Regions from separate parts of the Mesorhizobium sp. C089B genome, predicted to be linked through region 2. Evidence: predicted binding sites of a transcription regulator. Region 2 holds the regulator's gene; the other holds the start of a gene.
The links. The regulator HrcA, encoded in region 2, represses chaperone genes, less so after heat shock. The targets are predictions, from matches to a motif close to GTTAGCACTCNCNNNNNGNGAGTGCTAAC.
Positions count from the first base shown of each region.

Region 1: groES (co-chaperone GroES) is a predicted target of HrcA. The motif match lies at 2,971-2,999, and genes of this name have one in related genera.

Region 1 is NZ_CP100469.1:611,944-616,253, forward strand. It holds gene NLY44_RS03115 (zinc-dependent alcohol dehydrogenase family protein) at 1-112, opposite strand, end outside; gene NLY44_RS03120 (TetR/AcrR family transcriptional regulator) at 215-823, shown strand; gene groL (chaperonin GroEL) at 895-2,550, opposite strand; gene groES (co-chaperone GroES) at 2,613-2,909, opposite strand; gene NLY44_RS03135 (class I SAM-dependent methyltransferase) at 3,095-3,835, opposite strand; gene NLY44_RS03140 (hypothetical protein) at 3,974-4,310, shown strand, end outside.
Region 2 is NZ_CP100469.1:4,601,029-4,605,338, forward strand. It holds gene rdgB (RdgB/HAM1 family non-canonical purine NTP pyrophosphatase) at 1-405, opposite strand, end outside; gene NLY44_RS22730 (VOC family protein) at 405-815, opposite strand; gene rph (ribonuclease PH) at 1,006-1,722, opposite strand; gene hrcA (heat-inducible transcriptional repressor HrcA) at 1,871-2,956, shown strand; gene NLY44_RS22745 (hypothetical protein) at 2,993-3,193, shown strand; gene NLY44_RS22750 (PQQ-dependent sugar dehydrogenase) at 3,300-4,310, shown strand, end outside.

The sequences.
Region 1 (4,310 bases), 2.8 Mb from region 2:
AGGCGGCGCGGACTCGCACCACGATCTCATGCGGTTTCGGTTCCGTCCGCGCCTCGTCGCGCATCGCCAGGGATTCGGTTCCACCAAACCCTTCGAGACGGTAGCTGCGCATGTCACTCTCCTTAATAGTATATAGACTGATCCACATATTATATAGACCGATTGTCATATTCTTGGCAAGGCCTATAATGCGTCACTGCTGACAGAGGTTGACATGGCCAACGACACCCGCACCCGCATACTCGAGACCACAGGCCTGTTGCTCAGGCAGCGCGGCTATCACGGCACCTCGCTCAACGACATTCTGGGCGCCAGCGGGGCGCCGCGCGGCTCGCTCTATTTTCATTTCCCAGGCGGCAAGGACCAACTGGTCATCGAGGTGACGCGCAACAGCGTTGCCGACGTCACGAAAAGGCTGGGCGAAGCACTGGCAGCCGAGAGCGATCCTGCAGTGGCCGTCCATCACATCTACCAGTCGGTCGGGCGCATGCTGGAGGACAATGATTTTTCGCTGGGTTGCCCCATCGCGCCGGTGGTGCTGGATTCACCCCCCGATGTGCCGGAACTGGCGGAACTCTGCCGATCGGCTTTCGAGCAATGGATCGGCTTGCTGCGACAGGCCTTTGTCAGGGCAGGAGTGCCCGAACGCCGGGCGCATGCCCTGGCACTGCTGGTCGAATCCTCGCTGGAAGGGCTGATGGTGATTGCGAGGGCCACCCGCGATCGTGGCCCGGTGCTGGTGGTGGCCGACGAGGTCGCGGCGCTTGTCGAGCAGGCGGTGCTTGCAGGCAAGGTTGCGCGGCAGGCGGACAGCGCCGCCTAACCATCCGCTTTCCAAAACAAAAAGGGCGCCTCTCGGCGCCCTTTCCGTATGCATAAGCCAGATAGCTTGGATTAGAAATCCATGCCGCCCATGCCGCCCATGCCGCCGCCGCCCATGCCGCCAGGCATGCCGCCGCCAGCAGACTCCTTCTTGGGGGCCTCCGCGATCATGGCTTCGGTGGTGACGAGCAGGCCGGCGACCGAAGCCGCGTCCTGGAGAGCGGTGCGAACGACCTTGACCGGGTCGACGATGCCCATGGCGATCATGTCGCCATACTCGCCGGTCTGGGCGTTGTAGCCGTAGGTCGCGCCCTTGTTGTCGAGGATCTTGCCGGCGACGATCGAAGCTTCAGCACCTGCGTTCGAAGCGATCTGACGGGCCGGAGCCTGCAGTGCACGACGAACGATGTTGATGCCGGCAGCCTGGTCGGCATTGACGCCGGTGACCTTGATGTTGGCCGAAGCGCGCAGGAGAGCGACGCCGCCGCCTGCAACGATGCCTTCTTCCACGGCCGCACGGGTCGCGTTGAGGGCGTCATCGACGCGGTCCTTCTTTTCCTTGACTTCGACTTCCGTCGCGCCGCCGACACGGATCACCGCAACGCCGCCGGCGAGCTTCGCCAGACGTTCCTGCAGCTTCTCCTTGTCGTAGTCCGACGTGGTCTCTTCGATCTGCTGCTTGATCTGGGCAACGCGGCCCTGGATCTCGGCCTTCTTGCCGGCGCCGTCGACGATGGTGGTGTTCTCCTTGGAGATCGACACCTTCTTGGCGCGGCCGAGCATGTTGAGGCCGACATTCTCGAGCTTGATGCCGAGGTCTTCCGAGATGACCTGGCCACCGGTCAGGATGGCGATGTCTTCCAGCATGGCCTTGCGGCGATCACCGAAGCCCGGCGCCTTGACGGCGGCGATCTTCAGGCCGCCACGCAGTTTGTTGACGACCAGCGTGGCCAGAGCCTCGCCTTCGACGTCTTCCGAGATGATGAGCAGCGGCTTGGAGGTCTGCACGACGGCTTCGAGAACCGGCAGCATGGCCTGGAGGTTGGACAGCTTCTTCTCGTGCAGGAGGATGTAGACGTCCTCGAGCTCGGCAACCATCTTGTCGGCGTTGGTGACGAAGTAGGGCGAGAGATAGCCGCGGTCGAACTGCATGCCTTCGACGACTTCCAACTCGGTCTCGGCGGTCTTGGCTTCCTCAACCGTGATGACGCCTTCATTGCCGACCTTCTGCATCGCTTCGGCGATCATGGCGCCGACCGACTCGTCGCCATTGGCCGAGATCGTGCCGACCTGGGCAACTTCCTCGGAGGTCTTGATCTTCTTGGCAGCCTTGCCGAGAGCCGCGACGACTTCGGTCACGGCCAGGTCGATGCCGCGCTTCAGATCCATCGGGTTCATGCCGGCGGCAACGGCCTTGTGGCCTTCCTGGACGATCGACTGCGCCAGAACGGTCGCGGTCGTGGTGCCGTCGCCGGCGATGTCGTTGGTCTTCGAAGCAACTTCGCGGACCATCTGCGCGCCCATGTTTTCGAACTTGTCTTCAAGCTCGATTTCCTTGGCGACGGTGACGCCGTCCTTGGTGATGCGCGGTGCTCCGAACGACTTGTCGATGACGACGTTGCGGCCCTTGGGGCCGAGCGTGACCTTCACTGCGTCGGCGAGGATGTTGACGCCGCGCAGCATGCGCTCGCGGGCGTCGCGGGAGAATTTTACGTCTTTAGCAGCCATTTTTTAGCTCCTGGCAGGGGCTTGCGATCAAGCCCGAAATTAGTTGACGGTGAGGCCGATGATCAGCCGATGATGCCCATAATGTCGGATTCCTTCATGATCAGAAGGTCTTCGCCATTGAGCTTGACTTCGGTGCCCGACCACTTGCCGAACAGGATGCGGTCGCCGGCCTTGACGTCCAGCGGGACCAGCTTGCCGGCTTCGTCACGAGCGCCGGAGCCGACAGCGATGATCTCGCCTTCCTGCGGCTTTTCCTTTGCCGTATCCGGGATGATGATCCCGCCGGCGGTCTTGGATTCGGATTCGACCCGGCGTACGACCACGCGGTCATGAAGCGGGCGGAACTTCGACTTTGCCATTTTTTCTTCCTCGAATGAGAACGGTGAGAGCTGTTCCTCGATCCGGCGGTGCCGGATGTGCGTTAGCACTCACCTGGGGAGAGTGCTAACGTCGCGCTGAAATAAGCGCGTGGCTTTCGAGAGTCAAGGCGAACGGTGAGCACAATTGTGCCAATTGGAGCCGTGCCGCGATCCGACGGCAGACCCTACCGGCGCCGCGGCGATTTAAGCACCAGAAGCGGACAGCGTTCAGCCAGCCCATAGGTCCCTGTCGGCGCGAGGCGGACACTGTCAAAAAACCGGCTCGCCTCTTCGACCAGCGTCGCCGCCGGGGCGAAACTGTAGACAGTCTGCGAATTCGCATAGACATCGATGGTGCCGATGACCGGCATCTCCCATCCGGTCGTCGCGGCAAGGGCCTCCCGGTCGGCAAACAGCGCATCGAAGGCGTCGAGGATCGCCCGCACCGGAATGGCGCGGTCGGGATCGCCGCCGGCACAAGCCATGGCAATGCGCCATTTGAGTTCGTGGAAGGTCGCGACACCACCGGACAGCGTCAGCGCCCGGACCTCCTGCAGATCGTCCGGCACCTGAGGGCTTGCATAGGCGCGCAATGCAGCCCGCCCATCGGACTTCAGCACACGCGCGATCTCGGCAAGCAGCGCCTGCCGTGCAACCGAGGAGTCCAGCGCCGACAGACAGCCGTCGCCGATCACCGCCCCGGCGCTTTCGTCGCCCAGCGGCAACTCCAGCCAGTTGCCGATCACCGCCTTGCGTGAGGCGGTATCGCCCGGCCAGATGCCCGATATCATGGCAGTGGACTCGTCGATCGCGAGCATGGTCCTTCCGAGGCCGGCAAGCTCCGGCGTGACCCCGAGCAGCACCACATCGACTGATTGCAGGCTAAGTTCGCGCTCATAGGCGGCGACAGCTTCCGGGGTGGACACAGCGGCGACCCGAGAAGCCGCCAATGACGGCGAATTGCGTCCCAATGCTCAGTCATGCGGAACGGTTTGGGGAAAGGCTGGACATATTTCCTTCCAGGCTGTTGGTTGCCTTGCGAGTTACCTCATGCAGGAAAGGCCATGGCCCGCATTGCCGTCATAACGCATGAATTTGACCGCTTCCAGAGCCGGCGGGGCCTCCTGCTGCGCCAGGACAGCCCCTACATGCTGTTCGACGTCCTGGCGGAGCTGAAACGGCGCGGTCACTCCGTGCAGATCATGCGTGGACCCTCGGCAAGTCATAACGCCGATATTGCCGTCCTGCATGTCGACGCGACAGTGACGCCATCGGACTATGTCGACTACGCGCGCGGATTTCCGATTTGTCTCAATCTTGGTGCAACCGACATTTCCAAGCGCCGCATCAGCGGTGCGATCCTCGAGGAGGGTGCCAACTGGAGCGGTCAGGTCATCGTCA
Region 2 (4,310 bases):
CAGGCAGATGACGGCGACGAACCGCCCCTTGCGCTGCGCTGGCTTGGCGGCGCCGACCTCCTGCAAGGCCACTTCGGTGCGCTGCATGGCCATCCCGAAGTCGCGGCTGCCATCGGGAGCTTCGGCCCAATTGGCGGTGTAGACGCCGGGGGCGCCGTCGAGCGCGTCGACGCACAGGCCCGAATCGTCCGACAGCGCCGGCAGGCCGGTCGCCTTAGCCGCGGCGAAGGCCTTGATGTAGGCGTTTTCCTCGAAGGTGGTGCCGGTCTCCTCCGGTTCCGGCAGGCCGTAGTCCTTGGCCGACTTCGCCTCGAAGCCGAACGGACCCATCAAATCGGCGAATTCGCGCAGCTTGCCTTCATTGTGGCTGGCAACGACGATCTTCTTTCCATCGAGAGAATGCATCAAAGGCCCCAGATCCTTGGCTCGGCGAATTCGATCGAATTGCCCGAGGGGTCGCGTATGTAGATCGAGCGCCCGCCCTGCGGCCATTCGAATTCGCTTTCGATGGCGATGTTTTTCGCCTCAAGTTGCGCCTTCCACTGTGCGAGTTCATCCTCACTTGCGGCAAAGCAGAGATGGCCCTCGCCGACCGTGCCATGCGGCGGCACTTTCAGCCGCGCATCGGGCGCCGGCGGGATTTTGGTGGCTTCGGCGTTGAAGATGAGCAGCACGCCCGGGCCGCAGCGGAAGAAGAGATGGCGGCCGTCGACCTTGCCGAGGAGAGGGAGGCCGAGGACGTTGGAGTAGAAGGCTTCGGCAGCGGCGAGATCCGTGACGTAAAGCGCTGACTCAAGAATAGCGGAGGGTTGCATCAGGCACCCCCCTCTGCCCTGCCGGGCATCCCCCCCGCAAGGGGGGAGATTGGCAGTTCCGCTGGCGGCGTCTCAACGTTGATGGTTGGCGAAAACGGTAGCGACCTCTGATCTCCCCCCTTGCGGGGGAGATGGCCGGCAGGCCAGAGGGGGGTGTGAAGGATCGCCGACGTCATCACGTTAAATTCAATCAAGCCACAGCCATCTGCTGCAAGCTCACCAGCCGCTGAATGCCCTTCTTGGCAAGGCCCATCAGCTCCGCGAACTGCCCTTCCGAGAAAGGCTCGCCCTCGGCGGTGCCCTGGATCTCGACGATGCCGCCCTTGCCGGTCATGACGAAATTGGCGTCGGTGCCGGCAGATGAATCCTCGATGTAGTCGAGGTCGATGACCGGCTGGCCGTCATGGATGCCGCAGGAAATTGCCGCGACATGGTCCTTCAGCACCTTGGCAACACTGGCCATCTGCCGCGCTTCCATCCAGCGCAGGCAATCGTAGAGCGCCACCCAGCCGCCGGTGATCGAGGCCGTGCGGGTGCCGCCATCGGCCTGGATGACGTCGCAGTCGACGGTGATCTGCTGTTCGCCCAGTGCCTGCAGGTCGACAACGGCGCGCAAGGAGCGGCCGATCAGCCGCTGGATTTCCAGCGTGCGGCCGCCTTGCTTGCCGGCCGAGGCTTCACGGCGCATGCGCTCGCCGGTCGAACGCGGCAGCATGCCGTATTCCGCCGTCACCCAGCCCTTGCCGGAATTGCGCATCCAGCCCGGCACCTTTTCCTCCAGGCTCGCCGTGCACAACACATGCGTGTCGCCGAATTTCACCAGGCACGAGCCCTCGGCGTGTTTGGAGACGCCGCGCTCGAAGGAGATGGCGCGCATTTCGTCGGCTTGGCGTTTGGAAGGGCGCATCGAGGCCTCTTTCTGTTCTTTTTACGGTTGCGTCGGCGGCTTGTAGACGCATGCAGCCCATGGCGCAAAGGAAAAGGCCCCATATAGACGCCGGGTTGCGCGGGAGCGATGGAAGTCTATATCCTTGGGCCGGAGGTTTTTGGCTCGAATGACCAAGGCAGTCACCGAACCCAGTCTGCTGGCGCCCGCGCTGCAATCGCTCGACATGCGTTCGCGCGACATTTTTAGGCGCATCGTCGAATCCTATTTGAAGGACGGTGAGCCTGTGGGATCGCGCAGCCTGTCGCGCATCCTGCCGTCGTCGCTGTCGCCGGCCACCATCCGCAACGTGATGAGCGACCTCGAGCATCTCGGCCTGATCTATGCCCCGCACATCTCGGCCGGGCGCCTGCCGACTCAGACCGGCCTGCGATTCTTCGTCGATGCCTTCATGGAGCTTGGCGATCTCTCCGACGAGGAACGCCGGGTCATCGAGGCGCAGGTGCGCGCCTCCGGCTCGGGCGCGACGCTGGAACACATGCTGACCGAGGCCAGCCAGATGCTGTCGGGCATGTCGCGCGGCGCCGGCCTGGTGCTCGCCACCAAGAACGAGGTGGCGCTGAAGCACATCGAGTTCATCCAGCTCGAGCCGACCAAGGCGCTGGCGGTGATGGTGTCGCAGAATGGCGATGTCGAGAACCGCGTCGTCGACCTGCCGGCCGGCATCACCGTCTCGCAGCTGCACGAGGCCTCCAACTTCCTCAACGCCAATATCAGGGGCCGCACGCTCGCCGAGGCGCGCATCGAGATCGCCCGTATCAAGGACGAGACCCGGGCAGCGCTGGACACGTTGTCGCAGGACCTGGTCGAGAAAGGCCTGGCGGTGTGGGCCGGCGCCGACAGCGGCCTGCCGGCGCGCCTTATCGTGCGCGGCCGCGCCAATTTGCTCGAAAACGTCACCGCCCAGGCCGATATCGAATTGCTGCGCCACCTGTTCGAGGATCTGGAGACGCAGGACGGGCTGATCCAGCTGCTCGACCTCGCCGAGGACGGCCCCGGCGTGCGGATCTTCATCGGCTCGGAAAACAAGCTGTTCTCGCTCTCCGGCTCGTCGCTGGTCGTGGCACCTTACCGCGACAAGGACGCCCGCGTCGTCGGCGCGCTCGGCGTCATCGGCCCGACCAGGCTGAATTATGCCCGCATCGTGCCGATGGTCGACTACACGGCCCAATTGATTACCCGGATGTTAAGATAATTCCGAAGCCGGGATCACCGTAAAGGAGGGCGCAGAATGGCGCTTGAATCGTTCAAGGCCCAGATCAGCATGCTGCTCGAAGAAATGGTCAACCAGCCGGAGGACGAGCACGAAATCCAGGAGCAGCTGCGCGAAAAACTGCGCGAAATGCGCGCCATGGGCTTGCCGCTGCCGGAAGATCTCGTCGCATTGGAAAAGCGTCTCGACGACGATCTGGACGTCGAAGAGGAAAGTTGAGCGGTTCTCTCGTCGAATCTGCGCGCGCACGCTTCTCTTTTGCGGCGGCCGCACAATATCTCCCTTGTCGTGACGCGCCGACCGGCGCGAGTTCGAGGAGAACAGCATGATCCGGATTGCCGGCTTCGCAGGCCTTGCCCTGCTTCTGGCCACCAGCGCCTTCGCCCAGCAGGCTGATCAACTGCTGCTGACCGGCAAGGACGCTTTCGGCGACTGGAAGGCCGACAAGCCAGGTGTGCGCCGGCTGATTAGGCCGGATGATCTGAAAAGACCCAACATCACCGGATCCGCCTCCAACAGCGCCGGCCTCGGCGATCGGCCCGAGGGCGCGAAGCCCGTCCTGCCGCCTGGGTTTTCGGCCGAACTGGTTGCTTCCGGCATTTCCAATCCGCGGGTCGTGCGCGTGGCGCCGAACGGCGACCTGTTCGTCGCCGACAGTGACGCCAACCAGATCCGCGTCTATCGGCTGGCCAAGGGTAGCGCGAAGCCGGCCGAAGAGGGCATTTTTGCCGACAATCTAAACCAGCCCTATGGCATCGCCTTCTACCCGCCTGGCGACAAGCCGCAATGGGTCTACGTCGCCAACAACGACAGCGTGGTCCGCTACGCCTATCGCGACGGCGACCTTAAAGCCTCCGGCGAACCGGAGACGATTGTCTCCGACATCCCTACCGGCGGCCACTGGACCCGCGATATCGCCTTCTCGCCGGACGGGAAGACGCTGTATCTCTCGGTCGGCTCCGGATCGAACGTCGCGGAGGGCATGCAGAAGGCACCGAAGGGCGGCCTTGACGCCTGGGCAAAATCACAGCCACTCGGCGCCACCTGGGGTTCCGAGGATGGCCGTGCCGACGTGCTGGCCTTCGGCCCCGACGGCAAGAATGGCCGCATCCTCGCTACCGGCCTGCGCAATTGCTCGGGCATGACCGTGCAGCCGGCCACCGGCGCGCTGTGGTGTGTCGTCAACGAGCGCGACGGTCTCGGCGACGATGTGCCGTTCGAATATGCCACCTCAGTCAAGGACGGCGCCTTCTATGGCTGGCCCTGGTATTATATCGGCGCCAACGAGGACCCGCGTCACGAGGGCGCGCGCCCAGACCTCGCCGGCTCGGTCACC